3 regions of the Promicromonospora alba genome follow, and region 2 is predicted to be linked to each of the others. Evidence: predicted binding sites of a transcription regulator. Region 2 holds the regulator's gene; each other region holds the start of a gene.

Region 1 (6,605 bases), on a different contig from region 2:
CGTCGGACGGGCGCGTACTCGGCGAGCAGCACGGTGGCGCCCGCGATCTCGGCGCCCGCGCCGAAGCCCTGGACCAGCCGCAGCACGACGAGCAGGATCGGTGCCAGGATGCCGACCATCTGGTACGTGGGCAGGACGCCGATCAGGGTCGTGGACACGCCCATGAGCGCGACGGTGATGAACAGGACCTTGCGGCGGCCGAGCCGGTCACCCATGCGGCCGAAGTAGATGGCGCCCGCGAGCCGCGCCACGTAGCCGACACCGTAGGTGGCCATCGCGGCGATCAGGCCGATCGCGGGGCTGACGTCGGGGAAGAAGATCTGGTTGAACACGATCGCCGCCGCCAGCGAGTACAGCTGGAAGTCCATGAACTCCATGGCCGTGCCGAGCCAGCCGGAGACGGCGGCCTTGGTGAGGTCCTTGGTCGACCGGGTGACGGTCTTGTCCGAGGGAGTACCCGACGGGGTACCTGGTGGGGTCATAGCTGTTTCCGCCATTGGAAGAGTGCTCCTTGCCTTCTTTGACTTGCCTTCTTGACTGACGTCGCTGTCTGGAATGCCGGTCAACTGATGTGTGGCAGTTCTTGTATGTAAGCAGCGTCGACAAGGAGGTGTCAACTGTCAGTGGTGTGGAAGCGCGCCGCCTCTCGCCTAGACTCGCGGGTATGAGGGAAGCCTCGAACCGGTCCAACAGGCGAGTCGTCTACGAGACGCTGCGCCGCAAGGTGCTCACCCTCGAGCTGCCGCCGGGCGCCTCCCTGTCGGAGAACGAGCTCGCGGCGTCCCTCGGCGTCAGCCGGACGCCCGTGCGCGAGAGCCTGATTCTCCTCGGCGAGGAAGGCCTGGTCAGGGTGTTCCCCAAGGTTGGGTCCTTCGTGTCCCGGGTGGACGCCGAACGCGTGGCGGACGCGCAATTCCTCCGCGAGGCGGTCGAGCTCGCCGCGTTCGACGACATCCCGGAGACCCTCGACCCGGACCTGGTCGCCGAGCTGCGCGCCAACCTGGAGCAGCAGCGGGAGGCACGCCACGACCTCGAGAAGTTCTTCGAGCTGGACGAGGCGTTCCACCACGGGCTCCTGCGCCTCAGCGGGCACGGCAGGGCATGGTCGACGGTCGTCGCCGCCAAGGGCCACCTGGACCGCGCGCGCCGCCTCGGCCTGCAGGAGACGAACGGCATGGGCCGCTTCGTCGACGAGCATCACTCCATTCTCGACGCGGTGGTCGCCGGCGACATCTCCAGCGCCCGCGACAGCCTCCGGGGGCACCTCCGTGCCGTCTTCGCCGACATCGAGAAGACCCGGCAGCGCTCGCCGGAACTCTTCGCCGCGGACGACGGGTCCGTCCCGGTGCGCCGGAGCATCGCCGTCTGGGAGTAGTTGCCCGCAGCCAGGCTGCGGAGGCGTCTGGCGGTGGCGACAGGGATCCACGCGGGTTCGTGCGGCATGGCGGCGGCCGTGAGGTTGGTTCGCATTGCTTCGTGATTGGCGCGGCGTGGCGTGCGTCTACTGCTCCGGGCCCTGGTGCCCGTGGGCGGACGGGCGAGTGCGCGCGTGGGCGTGCCGGGCCGTTCGGCCTGGTGTTCGGCTGAGAGCGGCCGGCCAGATGGATCTGTCCGGCCTGCCGACTCGCCTGGGTCAGGGCGCCTTGGTCTACGGGGTTACCGGTCAGGAGGCTTCGGCGGCTGGTGGTGGGGCCTCGGTGGCTTCAGGGAGGCGGATGCGGTGCCCACGGGCGTCGGTGAACGCCCACCCTGTTTCGAGCAGGGCGCCGGCCGTGGTGTTCGTGGTGGGCTTGCCGGTCCAGTGCATGGTGATGCCGCGGGTGTCGACGAGCTGGTGGTGGTGCCAGCACAGCAACGCACTGTTGGTCACTGAGGTGTTGCCGCCGTCGGCCCAGTGGGTCAGGGCGTGGTGGACCTCGCACCGTGAGGGTGGTTGGTCGCATCCGGGGTAGACGCAGTGCTGGTCTCTTGCGATGACGGCGCGGCGCATCTGCCCCGACACGGTGCGCTGCGCACGTCCGACGTCCAGGACGGCGCCGTCGGGGCCGAACACGATCCGGGTGACCGCGCTGTGGCACGCCAGGCGGCGGATCAGCGCTCGTGGGGCACGAGCGCCGGTCTCGGTGAACACCGGGCCACCGGAGGACAAGAACCCGGACAGTGGCGTATCCGTGGCGGTCCAGCCACCCGGGCCTCCACCCGGGCCTCCACCCGGACCTCCTATCTGACTTCCGGTCGGGCTTCCGGTCGGGCTTTCGGCCGTTGGGCCGGTGGGCAACGCACCTGCACCTGCACCGACATCCGGACCCGTGCTGGTGGCGGTGCGGGTGGTGCCAGCGCCGCTGCCAGCGCCGCTGCTGGTGCCAGCGCCACTGCCGGTGCCGGTGCCAGTGGTGGTGCTGGTGCTGGTGCCCAAGACGCTCGGGCCCGCGCCGAAGCGGGTGCCGCGCCCTGGTGCGGTCTGTCCGCAGGTCAGGCACAGGCCGTCCCGGGTGCGGGTGACCTGGGTGACGAACTCGTCCCAGGACACCGTGACGTTCAGGTGCGGTGCGATCGCCGCACCCGGGGAGGCCTGGTTCGTGTCCAGCACCACCCGGGCCACATCCGCGAGGCCTTGCGCGCGACGCTGAGTCGTGGTCCGGGTGTCTTCCGCCGACGGGGCGCCCAGGACCGCGTTGATCGCGGTCGTCAGCTGCAGGCCGTGCTCGTCGGTGAGGAACCCGGCCACGTGATACCCGCCGAACGTCTTGGCCAGATCGAAGAACTCACCGTGGGCGGCCTTGTCATCGTCCACATCGTCGGTATCGGGGTCGGTCACAGTCGCGAACCGGCGGGCGACCTTCCGGAACTGGTCCGCGTTCAGGACATTGGCTTCGCGCAGGACCAGGGCTTCACCGGTGACCAAGGTCCCCTCCGTGATCGCGCCCTCCAGGACCTGCGTGACCAGCTCACGGGTGCGTGCCCCGTCGGGGTCCTCGGTGGGGTCGGGGAAGTCGACCGCAACGGTCTGGACGAACTGTTCCGGGGTGGTGGTGTGCCCGGTGCGGGTATCGATCAACCAGGCCAACGCATCCGTACGCGTTTCGCTGGTGGGCGCGACCTCCGTCATCACCCTCGCGTGGTCCGCGCCCAGGGTTCCCGCGACCAGACGCTCCCGCGTCACGGGCAGCGCGGTCACCAGACGGCGCGCGATCGTCATGTCCTTACCCGCCGTCGACGCGGAGACTCCTTCGCGCAGGCGCAGCCAGGTCGTGAACGTCCGCGCCGTGCCACCCGAACGCCAGGAACCCTCATTCTCGATGCGGGGTAGCAGGGTGTACCGGACACCGTCCAGGCGTCCGGTCACCCGACGGACACGGGTGTGTGCCTCGACCAGGCGGCTGATGCTCGGCGCGTCCCAACCGGTCAGCGTCTCGGGGTCGGTCAGAGCAGTCAGCTCCGCGGTCGCCGCCTCGATCCGGGCCAGCACATCCTCGATCGACGCCGCAGCAGGCAGACCAGCAGCGGGACCACCGTTCGTCGTCCGATCCACCCTGCCCACCCCCGCCCGTCCCGATCGCTCGCCTCTAGTTCCTACTCCCTCACTGCCTCCATTATCTCGAACACTCGTGCGATCCGCTCGCCGGATCTCAAATCTGTGGATAACCCTTCACGCCGCCGCGATGCCCAATGGCAGTTCCGAAAGTCCCGCCGAGCTCAGGCCCATCGACCGATCTCCCGGCCAAGCGCACCCCACGTGCCGCAACACAACAGTCCCCGACCGCACGCCACCAGGTGTGCGGTCGAGGACCGGGTTGGAGCCCGTACCTACGCCGTCAAGAGATCTTGCGGCGGTACGCGGCGGTGGCCAGGACGAAGGCGACCGCCAGGATGCCGACGCACCACCCCAGCGCGACCCAGATGTCGGCACCCACCGGCTGCTGGGCCAGCAGGTCGCGGATCGTGTTGACGATGGAGGTGACGGGCTGGTTCTCGGCGAACCAGCGCACCGGGCCGGGCATGGTCTCGGTCGGGACGAAGGCCGAGCTGATGAAGGGCAGGAAGATCAGCGGGTAGGAGAAGGCGCTGGCGCCGTCGACGGTCTTGGCGGACAGGCCGGCGATGACGGCGAGCCAGGTCAGGGCCAGGGTGAAGAGGACCAGGATGCCCGCGACTCCCAGCCAGGCCAGTACCCCGGCCCCCGAGCGGAAGCCCATGAGCAGGGCTACCAGGACGACGAGGGCCACTGAGACGATGTTGGCGACCAGCGACGTCAGTACGTGGCCCCAGAGCACCGCCGAACGTGCGATCGGCATCGACTGGAACCGCTCGAAGATGCCGCCCTGCATGTCGAGGAACAGCCGGTAGGCGGTGTAGGCGATACCGGAGGCGACGGTGATGAGCAGGATGCCGGGCAGCAGGTAGTTCACATAGCTGCCGCTGCCTGTGTCGATCGCTCCGCCGAGCACGTAGACGAACATCAGCATCAGGGCGATCGGGGTGACGGCAGTGGTGATGATCGTGTCCGGGCTGCGGAGGATGTGGCTCAGGGATCGCCCGGTCAGGACGGCGGTGTCGCCGAAGAAGTGCTTGCTCATGGTCTCGTTCCTCACTTGTCCGTGCTGACAGGGCTGCTGACGGGGCTGCCGGCAGGGTCGCCGACGTTGCCCGCACCGGTGCCGGGAGCGCTGTCGCCGACGACGGCGAAGAACACGTCCTCCAGAGTGGGCTGCTTCTCGACGTACTCGACCTTCGCCGGGGGCAGCAGCGCCTTGAGCTCGGCGAGCGTGCCGTTGACGATGATGCGGCCCTCGTGCAGGATCGCTATCCGGTCGGCCAGCTGCTCGGCCTCGTCGAGGTACTGCGTGGTCAGCAGCACCGTCGTGCCGTTCCGGGCGAGCTCCTTGACGGCATCCCACACCTCGATGCGGGCCTGCGGGTCGAGGCCGGTGGTGGGCTCGTCGAGGAAGATGATCGGCGGGTTGCCGATCAGGCTCATCGAGATGTCCAGCCGGCGCCGCATGCCACCCGAATAGGTGCCGGCCTTGCGCCCGCCGGCCTCCGTGAGCGAGAACCGGGCCAGGAGGTCGTCCGCGATCTTGCCGGGGTTGGCCAGGTGCCGCAGCCTGGCGACCAGGACCAGGTTCTCCCGCCCGGTGAGGACCTCGTCGACCGCGGCGAACTGCCCGGTCAGGCTGATCGACTCGCGCACGTCGGCGGCCTGGGTCGCGACGTCGTACCCGTTCACGCTCGCAGTGCCGCCGTCGGCCTTGAGCAGGGTGGACAGGATCTTGATGGCGGTGGTCTTGCCCGCGCCGTTGGAGCCGAGCAGGGCGAAGATGCTGCCTCGTGCGACCTCGAAGTCCACGCCCTTCAGGACGTGCAGCTCCTTGTACGACTTCTCGACGTTCCGCACTCGGATCGCGGGCCCGCGGCTCCGCTCGGTGTTCGTGCTCATGTTCTTCCCTTTCTGGGAACGCTGGGGAACGGTTTTTGGGTAGGGGGTAGCCAGGAAGGTGGTTCGGGTTCTTTCTCGGGCCGACGACGCCGGTCCGGGCTTCAGGTCAGGCGGGGCCTACGCCCGGCCGGTGCGCAGAGAGGTTCAGCGAACCTCAGGGTCGCCGGACGATGACGTCGCCCCAGCCCGTGCTCGCGTGGATCTCCGCGGTGGCCTCGTTCTCGACGGGGCCGTCCGTGGGAGTGAGCTGGTTGCGGACGGTCCCGTGCTCCGAGGCGATGTCGAGCCAGGCGGCGGTGCCCTCGGGCACGTCGACCTCGATCGAGCCGTAGGACGTCGTCAGCGTGACGCTGCCCGACTCGACCCGGTCGACGCGGATGCCGGCATGCGCCGACTTCACGCTGAGCGTGCCGTGGACGCGGCCCACGGTGATCTCTGAGTGCGCCCCGACGACGTCCAGCGTTCCCGTCACGGAGCCCACGGTCGTCGTCCCGTTGCTGGCGCGGACGGTGCCCTCGCCGGAGAACTCTGTGATCCGGACGCCGCCGGCGCTCACCTTCATGGAGGTGGGCCCCGTGGCCCGGCCGACGACGACGGACCCGGCAGAGACCTTGAGGTCGAGGCGGGCTGCCTCGTCGATCCGGACGTCGCCGCCGTTCAGGGTCAGGTCGACCGTGCCGAGCCGACCCTCGGAGTAGAGGGAGCCGGCCTTGCCGCTGAGGTGCGAGCCGATCGGCAGCTCGATGGTGACCTTCGCGCCGCCGGCCGCGAACGGAAGGACGTACTGCTTCCAGGAGGACGGGTAGATGATCGTGACGGCGTCACCGTCACGCTGGACGCGGGTCTCCTCGGCGGCGCGCACCGAGCCCGACTTGGCCGGGTCGGCGGGCAGGACGGTCACGACGACGTCGTCGCGCTCGGAGGCGACCACGTGCAGGTTGCCGAAGGGCACGTCCACGACGACCGGGACGGGGCTGGGGGCGGGAAAAGTGGGCATGACGGCTCCAGGTGAGGACAAGGGCGGGGAAGTGAGGGAGCAGCGAGCGGGCTGCGAGGCGAGTGGTGTCGGAGTGGTGTCGCCGCGGGTCAGCGCACCCAGCCGGTGAGACGGTTACCGCTCGGCAACCCGGGGCCGGGCTGCGGGGCGGGGCGTCCGGTGGGCTGGTCG
Region 2 (6,605 bases):
TACTTCGTCAACACGCTGATCGTGGCGCTGGGGGCCTGGTTCTTCCAGATCCTGGTCGCCACGACCGGCGGCTACGTGCTGTCGGTGCTGCGGCCCCGGTACGGCAACGTGATCTTCGGACTCGTGCTCGCGACGCTCTTCGTGCCGTCCGTCGTGCTCCTCGTGCCGCTGTACCTGACCATCCTCGACGTGCCGATCGTCCACATCAGCCTGCTCAACACCTTCTGGGCGGTCTGGCTGCCCATGGGCGCCAGCGCGTTCAACGTGCTGCTCGTCAAGCGGTTCTTCGACGGCCTCCCGCGCGAGATCTTCGAGGCCGCGCGCGTCGACGGCGCCGGACCCTTCCGGCTGCTGTGGAGCATCGTGCTGCCGATGTCGAAGCCGATCCTCGGCGTCGTCTCCGTGTTCGCCGTCATCGCCGCCTGGAAGGACTACCTCTGGCCGTTGCTCGTGCTCCCGGACCCGCAGAACCAGCCGCTCTCCGTCCGGCTGCCCGCCATCGCCCCGTACCTGGAGCTCGACGTGTTCCTCGCGGCGCTCGCGATCTCCACCGTGCTGCCGATCGCCCTCTTCCTCGCCTTCCAGCGCCTGTTCCTCAGCGGCGCAGGGCTGGGCGGCGCGGTCAAGGGATAACCCCTCGGCCGGCCGCCGGCACCTGTGGACGAGATGGGGTGCATGTCGGTGGTCCGGCCTAGGATCGAACGCGTGACCAGCCTTTCCGACGCCCCTCCCCAGACCACCGACATTCCCGATGTCGAGGAGCTTCTCGACCTCGCCGTCGGTGAGCTGGGCGGTGGGCGCCGGGACGGCCAGCACCGCATGGCCGTGGCGGTCGGCGAGGCCATCGAGAAGGGCGAGCACCTGCTCGTCCAGGCGGGTACCGGCACCGGAAAGTCGCTCGGCTACCTGGTGCCCGCCGTCCGGCACGCGGTCGCCGCCGACAGCAAGGTCATCATCTCGACGGCAACCCTGGCCCTCCAGCGGCAGGTCATCACGCGCGACCTGCCGCTCGTCGCCAAGGCCGTGACGCCGCAGCTCCCGCGCGAACCGAAGATCGCACTGCTCAAGGGCTGGCACAACTACCTCTGCGTGCACAAGGTCGGCGGCGGCTACCCCGCCGACGAGCCCACCCTGTTCGACCTGCCCGGCGGCGAGGACCACCCGCGCACCGAGGAGCCCGCGGCTTCCGGCGGCGCTCGCGGACGGCGCAGGGACGACGGAGCTACGCTCGCCGACCACGTCCGCCGCCTGCACGAGTGGGCGAACGAGACGGAGTCGGGCGACCGCGACGACCTCGTGCCGGGCGTGCCGGACCGGGCGTGGCGGCAGGTCTCGGTCACCGCCATGGAGTGCCTGGGCGGCAAGTGCCCGATGCTCGCCGAATGCTTCCCCGACAAGGCGCGGGCCGCCTCCCGGGAGGCCGACGTCGTGGTGACCAACCACGCGATGCTCGGCATCGCGGCCACGGGCAGCCCGGGCATCCTCCCGGAGCACGACGTCGTGGTGGTGGACGAGGCGCACGAGCTCACGGACCGGGTCACGTCCTCGGCGACGGTCGACCTGTCCATGGCCTCGGTCGAGAACGCCGCACGCCTGGCGCGGCGGCACGCGGGCACCAACACCGACTCGCTGGACGCCGCCGCCCAGGCACTGGGAACGCTGCTGGTCACGGCCCCCGCCGAGCGGTTCCCGAACGGCCTGCCCGACGAGCTGCGCCTGGCGGTCGGCGCGGTGCGCGACGCGGCCCGCGAGGTGCTGAGCACGCTGAAGCCGGAGGCGGGCGGCGGCAAGGGACAGGCTCCGGCCCAGCCCGAGCCCGGCCTGAAGATGGCGCAGGGCGCCATGCTGCAGCTCTTCGAGACGGCGGAACGCATGTCGTTCCAGGACACGACCGCCGACGTGCTGTGGTGCTCGCGCCCGGACAACAGCTGGGGCGGGTTCGCCGACAACGTGACGCGGCTGCATGCGGCGCCGCTGCACGTGGCCGGCCTGATCCGGATGCACCTGCTGGGGGAGGCGACAGGCGTCTTCACGTCGGCCACGCTGGCGCTGGGCGGCACGTTCGACGCGGTGGCCGGCACGCTCGGCCTCAAGGGCGAGGACGCCCCGCCGTGGCACGGCCTCGACGCCGGCAGCCCGTTCGACTACCCGCGCCAGGGCATCCTGTACATCGCCCGGCACCTCCCGGCGCCGGGCCGCGAGCCGACGACGGAGGCGCAGCTCGACGAGATCGCGGAGCTGATCACCGCCGCGGGCGGCCGCACGCTCGGCCTGTTCTCGTCCCGGCGTGCGGCGAACGCGGCGGCGGAGGCGATGCGGGAGCGGCTGGACTTCCCGATCCTGGCGCAGGGCGACGACCAGCTGCCCACCCTCGTGCGCGAGTTCGCCGAGGATCCGGAGGCCTGCCTGTTCGGCACGCTGTCCCTGTGGCAGGGCGTGGACGTGCCGGGCCCGTCGTGCCAGCTCGTGCTGATCGACCGCATCCCGTTCCCGCGCCCCGATGACCCGGTCAAGGCGGCACGCGCCAAGGCGGTGGAGCAGGCGGGCGGTAACGGGTTCATGGCGGTGTCCGCGCAGCACGCGGCGCTGCTGCTTGCGCAGGGCGCCGGGCGCCTCGTGCGGAGCATGGACGACAGGGGAGTGGTGGCGGTCCTCGACCCCCGCCTCGCGACGGCCCGCTACGCGTCGTTCCTGACCCGCTCGATGCCGGGGTTCTGGCCGACGACCGACTCGGCGCTGGTCCGTGCCGCGCTGGCGAGGCTCGACACCTAACCTGGGGGCATGGCAGCCCTTTCGGACATCCCGGCCGCGCCGTCCTCCGGCGCCCGCACCACCAAGCTCGCGATCGTGGGCGCCGGGGCGGTCGGCTCCACGCTGGCCTTCGCCGCACTGGCGCGGGGCTCGGCGCGGACCATCGCCCTGCACGACGTGAACCGGGCGAAGGTCGAGGCCGAGGTGCTCGACCTCCAGCACGGCCTCATGTTCACGCCCCAGGCGCAGGTGATCGGCTCGGACGACGTCGCAGTGTGCGCGGGCGCCGACGTCGTGGTCGTGACCGCAGGGGCGAAGCAGAAGCCCGGGCAGACCCGGATCGACCTCGCCGAGGGAACGATCGGCCTGATGCGCAAGATCCTGCCCGGCCTGGTCGACGTCGCGCCGGACGCCACGTACGTCATGGTGACCAACCCCGTCGACGTCGTGACCTACGCGGCGCTCAAGATCTCCGGCCTGCCGCGCGAGCGGCTGTTCGGCAGCGGCACGGTGCTCGACTCGTCCCGGCTGCGCGTGGTGCTCGCCGAGCGCTGCGGCGTGGCGGTGGGGAACGTGCACGCGTACATCGCCGGGGAGCACGGCGACTCGGAGATCGCGCTGTGGAGCTCGGCGTCGATCGGCGGTGTGCCGCTGCTCGACTGGGAGCCGCTGGGCGGTAACCCGCCGCTCGACGCGGCGGTGCGTACGGAGGTGCACCACGAGGTGGTCGACTCCGCGTACCGGATCATCGCGGGCAAGGGGGCCACCAACTACGCCGTCGGCCTGGCCGCCACCCGCATCATCGAGGCGGTGCTCAACGACGAGGGCCGGATCATGCCGGTGTCCTCGCTGCTGGACGACTACCACGGCATCAGCGACGTGTGCCTGTCCGTGCCGTCGCTCGTGGACCGGCGGGGTGTCACGGCCAACATGCGGGTGCCGATGTCCTACGACGAGCTGGCCGGCCTTCGTGCGTCGGCGGAGAGCGTGCGGGCCGTGCAGAGGCAGTTCGGCTTCTGAGGAGACCGCGAAGTAGAGCGCCTGTCCGCCTTACGCACGCTGAGCGTTGCGCAGGGCGGACAGGCGCTCTACTTCGCGAACCTCGTTACAGGCTGCGCAGCACCGCGACCACGCGGCCCAGGATCTGGGCCTCGTCGCCGGGGATCGGCTCGTAGGCCGGGTTCTGCGGCAGCAGCAGCACGTGACCGTCGGTCTGCTTGAACGTCTTGACCGTGGCCTCGCCGTCGATCATGGCGGCGACGATCTCGCCCTGCTCGGCGACGTTCTGCTGCCGTACGACCACCCAGTCCCCGTCGCAGATCGCGGCGTCGACCATCGAGTCGCCGGCGACCTTGAGGAGGAACAGCTCGCCGTCGCCCACCAGCTGGCGGGGGAGCGGGAACACGTCCTCGACGACCTGCTCGGCAAGGATGGGGCCACCGGCAGCGATACGGCCCACGAGCGGCACATACGACGGCGGGGGGGTGCTGGCGTCGTCGGGCACGGAGCCGCCCCAGTGGACCTGGCCGCTGCGGCGCGGCTCGGGCCAGTGGATCTCGCCGCGCGTCGGCTTGTCGACCTGCTCGGCCATCGGCTCCACGAGCTCCATGGCGCGCGGCCGGTTGGGGTCGCGGCGCAGGAAGCCCTTCTTCTCGAGCATCTGGAGCTGGTGCTTGACGCTCGACGGGCTGGCCAGCCCGACGGCCTCGCCGATCTCGCGCATCGACGGCGGGTAGCCCCGCGTCTCGAACGACTGCCGGATCGTGTCCAGCACCAAGCGCTGCCGTTCGGTGAGGCGGTCAGTCGGCGAGATCGTGTGCACGTCAGCGACCGCCTTGTCGGCTGGCGTGTCCAGCGTGGCGACGCCGGAGGCTGCCGTGTCGACGGCTCTCGTGTCGCTGGTCCCGTCCCGTCCCGTCATGCCCGTGCCCCTCCCGTTCCGACAAATGTTCTCCTGTGCGCTACCCACTCTAGGTCACAAACGCGCTCGGCTCAAACGAATGTTCGAGCGTGTCTCGACATGGACGGTGTCCCGTGCTACACAATGGTACGGGCGTTCGACGAACGCTTGTATGAACGACAGAAGCTCAGTCACTCATTCGAGGAGGGGCCATGGGGGACGTGATCCCGCTGCGGCAGTACACCCCGACGTATGAACAGGCGTATGCGCCGTCGTATGGCCGGGCGTTCGTGCCGGCGGCCCGACCGGCTGCGGTCCGTGCGTACATCCCGGTGGAAGGGCGCACGCTCGCCGGCCGGCTCGGCCTGGCCGGCCTCCGGCTCACGCGGCGCGGCCGGGTGGTCCTCGTGCTGCTCGCCATGCTCCTGCTCGCTCCGATGATCACGTGGGGGGCGACGGCGGTCGCCAGTTCCCCGGGTGAACCCACCGAGGTCCGGGTGCACGCCGTGCAGCCGGGAGAGACGCTCTGGGGCTTCGCCCAGGAGATCGCGAGACCCGGCGAGGACGTGCGACACGCGGTCGGCAGGCTGCAGGACCTGAACGAGATGTCGACCGGCACGCTGCGCGTCGGGGAGCTGTTGCTCCTGCCCAAGGAGTGACGAAAGGCCTCGATTCGCCGACGAATGTTGCGGCTATGTTGCAAGGGGGTGGTTTGCCCGCTTACGGTCGGGGCGCGACCGGAGGCCTCCGGTCGATGGTCGACCACGCAGGAGTGAGCATGCACTGCCCGTTCTGTCGCCACGCCGACTCGCGCGTGGTGGACTCGCGGACTGCCGACGACGGCCTGTCGATCCGGCGCCGACGGCAGTGCCCGAACTGCAACCGACGGTTCACCACCGTGGAGACCGCGAGCCTGTCCGTGGTCAAGCGCTCCGGCGCCACAGAGCCGTTCAGCCGCGACAAGGTCGCCGCGGGTGTGCGCAAGGCGTGCCAGGGGCGCCCGGTGAGCGACGACGACCTCGCGATCCTGGCCCAGCGGGTCGAGGAGACCCTGCGGAGCAACGGCAGCGCGGAGATCGACGCGTACGAGGTGGGCCTCGCCATCCTCGGCCCGCTCCGCGAGCTCGACGAGGTGGCGTACCTCCGGTTCGCGAGCGTCTACCAGGCGTTCGACTCGCTCGAGGACTTCGAGAGCGCGATCACCTCGCTCCGTGCGGAGCGCGCCGAGCGGGCGGCCGCTCAGGCATAGGGAGTCTGCGCGGCCGGGCGCGTCGTCGTCGGCCGTAGCCTGGGTGGAATCCAAAAATGTTGGCACCTGGCTGTGCCGTGGTGCAGGCTGGGGCCGACGACGGACCCGATCGAGGGACCCCCGGAACAAGAGGAGGTGATCGGTGTGACGGACGAGAAGCCCAATGCCGAGGCAGCCGAGACCAAGGGTGCTGAAGAGCCCAAGGTCGCGACAGCGCCGAGCACGGACGCGAAGGCGAAGTTCAAGGAAGCTCTGGACCGCAAGAATGCGGCTCGGAGCCGGACCTCCGCGGGCGATGTGAACACTGGTGCGGTGCACGGCTCGGAGACGACCGGCCCAGTCCAGAAGATGTTCCGCCGCAAGTCCGGCTGAGACTGTTCGGCCGAGGCCGTCGACCAGGTATCTGACCTGGTCGGCGGCTTTTGTTGTCTCGCGAGGCGCCTAGCAAAGGGATAGATGACCCGCGATGACACAGTTCGTGACACGGTTTGAACGCTCGGGAATGACCGATAGTGCCTACGGATGCTCGACACTGTCGGCGCCGTTGGCGCACCTCAGATACATGAGCGCCTCGCACGACAAGCCAATGGATCGCACACCGATGTGGACCCTCGAGGAGCTGTGCACGGTCCTGCGCACCACGCCCGCGACCATCTACACCTGGCGGAAGCACGGTCAGGGGCCCCGCGCCCACAAGGTCGGTCG
Region 3 (6,605 bases), on a different contig from region 2:
CGAGCTCACCGTCACCGCACGGGCCGACGCCGGCGAGCCCACCGTCGAAGTCCGGGTCGACGACGGGCCGTGGCAGCCAGCGGGAGCCAAACCGCTGCGGCTCGGCGACGGCGTGCACACCGTCACCGTGCGCGCCGTCGACTCCGAGGAGCGGGAACGCCACGTCGTCCGCGAGGTCAGCGTTGACACCACGCCGCCCGTGACCACCGCGACGGCCCGGCGCCTCGGCCCGCGCGGCGTCGAGATCAACCTCGCCGCCACCGACGACGTCTCCGGCGTGGACAGCATCCGGTGGAAGGGCCCGGACACGTTCTGGGCGACCTTCCGCGAACCGTTCACGCGTGCCCTGGGCGACGAGCCGCAGGTCATCGAGTTCACCGCCACCGACCGGGCCGGCAACGAGGAGCCGATCCGGACCCTCGAGCTCCCGCCCGCCGGCTGACCGCACGCGACAACCCGCAGCACACGCACCGCATCAGGTCCACCGCATCAGAAAGGTGGTTCGCCGGGGCCGGGCAAGCCGGTGGGCTCGGCCGGTTCGGCCGGTTCGGCCGGTTCGGCCGGTATGGCCGGTATGGCACCCGGCTCGGTCGTGCCGTACTGCCGTGGCAGGCGTCGGCCGGTCAGGGCACGCAGGCTCAGGTCGTGACTGGTGTCCGGGTCGACCTGGTCGATGTCGACGTGAGTGTCCAGCACGGTCGGTGGCCGGTGGTGGGTGCGGCCGGTGGGAGTGGTCCAGGTCGTGATCCCGGTCGCGGGGTCACGCACGACGCCCCACCCCGCGTGCGTCTTGAGCAGGTGATGCCGACGGCACAGGGCGTGCAGGTTGCACGCGCTGGTCTGCCCACGCCCGGCCGCACCAGCGGCAACGCTGGGGATCTCACGCTGATGGTCGTGGTCGAAGGGCTCGATGTGGTCCAGGTCGCACCGTTCAGCCGGGATGTCGCAGCCAGGGAAGGTGCAGGTGTCATCCCTGGCCTCGACCGCTGCCCGCAGGACCCGGCCCGGTTGATAGGCAGCGGTGGAGTAGTCGATCAGCACCCCGGTGACCGGGTCGGTCATCAGGCGCTGCCAGGTCGCGTCCTGCGCGATGAGCCGTGCCGTGTCGGCGGGGACGGGTCCGAATCCGTTCAGGTCTCCGGGTGCGTCGTCCAGGCCCAGGAGCACGCTGGCCGGGACCGTCACCCGCACCACCGGGCGAGTCGGAGTGATCCGCACGGGCCGTACCACCACCTGCTGGACAGGAGCCCGGCCACCACACGAGCAGACCGGCATCTCCGCACCATCGTCCCCATCGATCGAGGAGCCGTCGCTCTCGACGCGCACGGCCTTCGCCGTGGTGCCGGCGGTCTGGGTGGTGCCGTCCGGGCTCGTGCCGGCGGTCTGGGTGGTGCCGTCCGGGCTCGTGCCGGCGCCCGTGTTCGTGTCCGACTGTGTGTCCGTGCCGGACTGTGTGTCCGTGCCGGTGAAGCGGTCAGCGGGTAGGAGTCGGCCCGTGACGATCCCGGTCAACGAGTCCGCGCGAAGCTGTCCCAGGCTGCGTTCCTCGCCACTGGTGCGGCGCAGCTGGTGGGCCATGTCGTCCACCACACCCCATACCGCCGCCGCATCGGCCGCCGGCAGGTAGGCCGACACCCAGCCCATGTCGTTCTCGGCACGGTCCAGCTGCACGCACCGGCGCTCTGCCTCGGCCCGTGCGGTGTCCGCCGCGCCGTGGCGGGCCTTGGCAAATGCGAGCATCCGGGCCTGCAGCCACCGCCAGGTCCGCTGCGGGGCCTGCGGCAGATACCGCTCGATCGCCTCCGCTCGCTCCGCCACGGTCAGCTGAGACGCCGAGCGCAGCAGGGTGTGCGCCTTCCGCACATCGATCCGCCCCGTCGCCAGGGCCGAGATCACACTCGGGTGCCGGGCACCGGACTCGGCACGCACGACCACCTCGCTGCCTTCCCGCTCCGTCACCACGAGCTCGCTGGTGACCTGCCCGACCAGCGAGCTGTGCGCGAGCGGGTTGGTCTCCCTGGCAGCGCGTTCGGCCACGACCCGCGCCTGCACCCCCGCGGCCCAGGACTGCAGGCGACCGCACGCGGTGACCAGGTCACCCAGTGCGTCGTCCGGAAGATCCTCCAGGGGGTTCTCGTCCGGGACCGCGCTCGCGCCGACACCCACGCCGACGGCCTCCGCGACCACCCGCGCCAGCTCTGCGCCGGGCATATCGCGCAGCGCCGCCTGGAGTGTCTCCACCGGCCACAACGCGACCGGCAACGCATCCGGCGGCCAGTCCGGCATCGAGTCCAGCCACTCAGGCATCTCCGGCAACCGGTCCTGTCCGGCGAATGTGTCCCAGTCCCCGAACAGGATCGCCTCGTCGACCGGCGCGCCGCCGGGCACGGCGCCGTCGGACACGGCGCCGTCGGACAGGGCTTCACGCATACGAGCACACTCCTCACCGGGATCTGAGATCGGGTATCCACTCGAGGCCAAGAATAGTCACCATGGCCATTCCTACGGACGCTTGTTCGACCCTACAACCGACCACCCACACTCGGTCGCCGTCCAGATCTCAAGGTGCGGAGCCCAGGGCCGCATCCGACGCAAGCGTCGATGTCAGTGGCTCGGCATAACGTCTCTGCCATGACCGAGCCACGACCCTTCACGGTCCACGTCCCCGACCAGGTGCTCACCGATCTGCGCGAGCGACTGGCCCGCAGCCGCATCCCGGACGACTCGCCCAGGCGCCCGGCGTCGGGCATGACCGCGACGTACCTGCGCGAGCTGGTCGACCACTGGATCAGCTGGGACTGGCGCGCCCGGGAGGCCTGGCTCAACGAGCATCCGCAGTTCATCGCGGAGATCGACGACGTCGACCTGCACTTCGTCCACCTGCGCTCGGACCGGCCCGACGCGCCGGCGCTCCTGGTGCTGCACGGCTGGCCGCACACGTTCGCGCTGCAGCTCGACTTCGCCGACCTGCTGCCCGACTTCCACGTGGTGGTCGCGAGCCTGCCCGGCTTCGGGTTCTCCTCGCCGTACGCCGAAGGGCCGATGTCGGAGAAGCGGCTGGCCTCGACCATGCACGCACTGATGACGGAAGCGCTCGGCTACGACCGATACTTCACCTACGGCGAGGACGTCACGGCGAACGTCAGCGACCTCATCGCCGCCCGCTACCCGGAGCAGGTGGCGGGGATCGTGGCCACCCATGCGCACTTCCCCACCAGCGACGAACGAGCAACCCTCGACGACCCCGAGGTCAAGGAGTTCTTCGACGGCATCGCCGCGAAGCACCAGACCGACGGCGCCTACGGCCATGTGCAAGCAACCCGGCCCGACACCCTCGCGGCCGCTCTCAACGACTCCCCCGCCGGCCTGCTGGCTTGGCTCGCCGAGAAGCTGGTCGAGTGGAGCGACACACCGCCGGGCGATCCCCGCAAGGTAGAGCGCCGCATCTCACGCGACCGCATCCTCACGGAGGCGACCATCTACTGGGCGACCCAGACGATCGGGTCGTCGTTCCGCCCCTACTACGAGGGTGCCGACCAGCCGGACCCGATACCGCCCACGAGCGTGCCCGCGGCGGTCTTCATCCAGCGGCACGAGGCCGCTTACCCCGAGGCGCTCGCGCGCCGCCACTACCTCGACCTTCGCGAGTTCGATCGCCTCGAGGAGGGCGGTCACTTCACCGTGGCCGAGGTACCTGCCGAGATGGCGGCGCGCATCCGGAGGTTCGTCCGCTCGGTCGGCTGAGCCGGAGGTGCAGCGCAGGGTGCGGGCCGAGGAACGAGGCACGCGCCCGAAGCGGAACCGCAGACTCAGCCGATACACATAGAGCCTGAACCAGAGCTCAGGCCTTCGGGACGAGCCGGATCACCGGGAACTTGCGGTCGGTGTTCTTCTCGTACTCCTTGGCGTCCGGCCAGTACTCGGCCCAGATCCCGTAGAGCCGCTCCCAGTCGGGCTGCCCCGGCCGGACCACGGTGGTGCTCACGCGGATGGCCTCGTCCCCGATCTCGATGGTCGCCTCACCGGGGCCGTCCTCGATGTTCGCGACCCAGGCGGGGTCCTTGGGCGCGCCGCCGAGCGAGCCGGTGATGACGTAGGCGTCCCCGTCGGCCGCGGCCACGAGCGGCGTCACGTACTCCTTGCCGCTGACCCGGCCCACGTGGTGCAGCAGCACCAGGCGCTTGCCGGTGAAGTGCCCGCCCATGACGTCGTCACCCACGACGCCCGCGTTGGCCCGGAACGCCTCGATGACGCCACTGTTCATGTCTGCCATGTGTCCTCCACAGTCTTGGTCGGCCGCTCCGGTCGACTAACCGGACTTTACCCCGCTTACGCGATTCCCGATAGCATCCACGGATGAGTACACCGCTGACCTGGGGCACACCGCACCCCGAACGGGCCGACGCCGCCCGGAACCGTCAGCTGCTGCTCACCACCGCCCGCGAGCTCATCGCCGCGGACGGTCCCGACTGCCTCACGATGGACCGCCTCGCCGAACGCTCAGGGCTCGGTAAGGGCACCGTGTTCCGGCGGTTCGGCACCCGGGCGGGAATCTTCCAGGCGCTGCTGGACGACAACGAGCGCGCCCTGCAGCAGGAGATCCTCTCCGGGTCGCCGCCGCTCGGCCCGGGCGCGTCGCCGGTCGACCGCCTCATCGCCTACGGATCCGCCCGCATCCGGTTCCTCGCGGAGAACCATGAGGTCGCCCGGTCCGCGGTCGAAGGCCGCCCGACCAGCGGCCGCCGGCCGCCGCTGTCCCAGATCCACATCCGGGTCCTGCTCCGCGAGCTGGACCTGCCCGGCGCCGACGTCGACCTGCTCGCCGGGCAGCTCACGTCCGCCCTCGAGGGTCCGCTCCTGCTCCGGCTCTTCGACGGCCCTGAGGTGGACGGGTCAGCGCTCACCGACCGCTTCGAGGCCGGCTGGCGCTACCTGGTCGAGCGCGTCTGCGTCCCTGCGGTCTGACCGGCGCTTCGCTGACGGGCGACTCGCTGACCGGCACTCGCCGACCCGCGACTCGCTGACCCGCACCTCGCCGACCCGCGACTCGCTGACCCGCAGCTACGGGGCGCCAGCCGCCATCACGCGTGCGTCGGCGCCTCGTGGCGTGCGTGCTCGGCGGGCTCGAGCTGGAAGGTCGAGTGCTCGACGGACACGTCGAACTCGGTGGCGACGCAGCGCTGCAGGGCGTCCAGGACCGGGGGCGCCTGCCCGTCGCGGAAGCAGACGTCCCGCACCACCACGTGCGCGCTGATGGTCGGCAGGCCGGTGGCGACGAGGGAGGCGTGCAGGTCGTGCACCGACTCGACGTTCTCCACCTCCAGCAGCCGGGCCCGCACCTGGTCCAGGTCGATCCCGGCCGGCGTAGCCTCCAGCAGCACGTTCGCCGAGTCGGTCAGGAGCTTGGCTGCGCGGGGCAGGATCAGCACAGCGATGACGAGCCCTGCGACGGCGTCGGCGCGCTGCCACCCGGTGGTCGCGATCACGACGGCCGCCACGATCACCGCGACCGACCCGAGCGCGTCGTTCGCGACCTCCAGGAAGGCTGCGCGCAGGTTGAGCGACGCCGACCGGCCGCCCGCCAGCACCAGCAGCGCCACGACGTTCCCGACCAGGCCGACTATGCCGAACACCAGCAGGCCCGGCCCGGGCGCCTCGGCCGGACCGACCAAGCGGCTCACCCCCTCGACCAGGGCGTAGACGCCGACGGCGAGCAGCACGGCGGCCTGGGCCAGCGCAGCCAGGATCTCGGCCCGCCGGAATCCCCATGTCCGGCGCGGCGAAGGCGGCCGCAGCGCGAGCGACGCGGCGAACAGCGCGATGGCCAGGCCCGCGACGTCGGTCAGCATGTGTGCGGTGTCGACCAGGAGCGCGAGGCTGCCCGTGAGCACGGCACCCACCGCCTGCGCCACGAACACCGCTGCCGTGATCCCGAACGCGACCGCCAGTCGGCGCCGGTTGCTCTCGTCGCCGGCGGAGCCGTGCGCGCCATGGTGGTGCTGGTGGTCACCCATCTACTGCAGCCCTTCGCTGGTCGCCGTCGTGGCCGTGCTCGTCGTGGCCGTGCTCGTCGTGGCCATGCCCGTCGTGGCCATGCCCGTGCTGGTTATGGTGGTGGTCGTCATGGCCGTGGTCATGGCCATGGTCGTGCGCCAGCTCGCCCTCCCACGCCTCGCGGCCCTCGTGGATGGCGAACGCCGCGATCACGAACCCGGCGACGGCGTCCACCCAGCCCGCGCCGGTCAGCGCGAACACCACGAGACCGACCAGCGTCGACACGGAGAGCAGCACGCAGATCCGGGTCTCGGCGGCGTCGGCCAGGATCAGCGGGTCGGCCAGGGCCACGCCGACGCGGCGCTTGGCCTCCGCCAGGAGCGGCATGACGACGAGCGACGCGACCAGGAGCCCGATCGCGAGCGGCGACCTCTCCGGGGTCTCGCCGACCACGAGGCTGCGCACTCCCTCGACGGTGACGTAGCCCGCGAGCAGGAAGAACGTGACCGCGACGAGCCGGAGCGTGATCAGCTCCTTGCGCTCGTCGGCCTTGCCGTGCCGCAGGCGTGCGGACAGGCGGAGCCCCACCAGCACCGCCGAGATCGACTCGA

What was found. Region 2 encodes LexA, which represses DNA repair genes until DNA is damaged. Its sites were predicted from a motif close to TCGAACANNTGTTCGA; they were not measured.
Region 1: a site for LexA is predicted at 3,599-3,614, ahead of ACFO6V_RS03150 (HNH endonuclease signature motif containing protein). Genes of this name have one in related genera too.
Region 3: a site for LexA is predicted at 2,505-2,520, ahead of ACFO6V_RS01910 (HNH endonuclease signature motif containing protein). Genes of this name have one in related genera too.

The regions. Positions count from the first base shown of each region.
Region 1 covers NZ_JBHSFI010000001.1:667,693-674,297, reverse strand. Annotated here, with positions in the region: gene ACFO6V_RS03160 (MFS transporter) at 1-482, opposite strand, end outside; gene ACFO6V_RS03155 (GntR family transcriptional regulator) at 665-1,375, shown strand; gene ACFO6V_RS03150 (HNH endonuclease signature motif containing protein) at 1,664-3,532, opposite strand; gene ACFO6V_RS03145 (ABC transporter permease) at 3,816-4,577, opposite strand; gene ACFO6V_RS03140 (ABC transporter ATP-binding protein) at 4,589-5,437, opposite strand; gene ACFO6V_RS03135 (DUF4097 family beta strand repeat-containing protein) at 5,592-6,434, opposite strand; gene ACFO6V_RS03130 (histidine kinase) at 6,524-6,605, opposite strand, start outside.
Region 2 covers NZ_JBHSFI010000005.1:198,098-204,702, reverse strand. Annotated here, with positions in the region: gene ACFO6V_RS15905 (carbohydrate ABC transporter permease) at 1-633, shown strand, start outside; gene ACFO6V_RS15900 (ATP-dependent DNA helicase) at 676-2,772, shown strand; gene ACFO6V_RS15895 (L-lactate dehydrogenase) at 2,782-3,771, shown strand; gene lexA (transcriptional repressor LexA) at 3,857-4,672, opposite strand; gene ACFO6V_RS15885 (LysM peptidoglycan-binding domain-containing protein) at 4,864-5,310, shown strand; gene nrdR (transcriptional regulator NrdR) at 5,430-5,900, shown strand; gene ACFO6V_RS15875 (DUF5302 domain-containing protein) at 6,045-6,272, shown strand; gene ACFO6V_RS15870 (helix-turn-helix transcriptional regulator) at 6,487-6,605, shown strand, end outside.
Region 3 covers NZ_JBHSFI010000001.1:412,539-419,143, forward strand. Annotated here, with positions in the region: gene ACFO6V_RS01905 (glycoside hydrolase family 127 protein) at 1-442, shown strand, start outside; gene ACFO6V_RS01910 (HNH endonuclease signature motif containing protein) at 490-2,430, opposite strand; gene ACFO6V_RS01915 (epoxide hydrolase family protein) at 2,632-3,744, shown strand; gene ACFO6V_RS01920 (nitroreductase/quinone reductase family protein) at 3,842-4,273, opposite strand; gene ACFO6V_RS01925 (TetR/AcrR family transcriptional regulator) at 4,357-4,965, shown strand; gene ACFO6V_RS01930 (cation diffusion facilitator family transporter) at 5,082-6,014, opposite strand; gene ACFO6V_RS01935 (cation diffusion facilitator family transporter) at 6,007-6,605, opposite strand, start outside.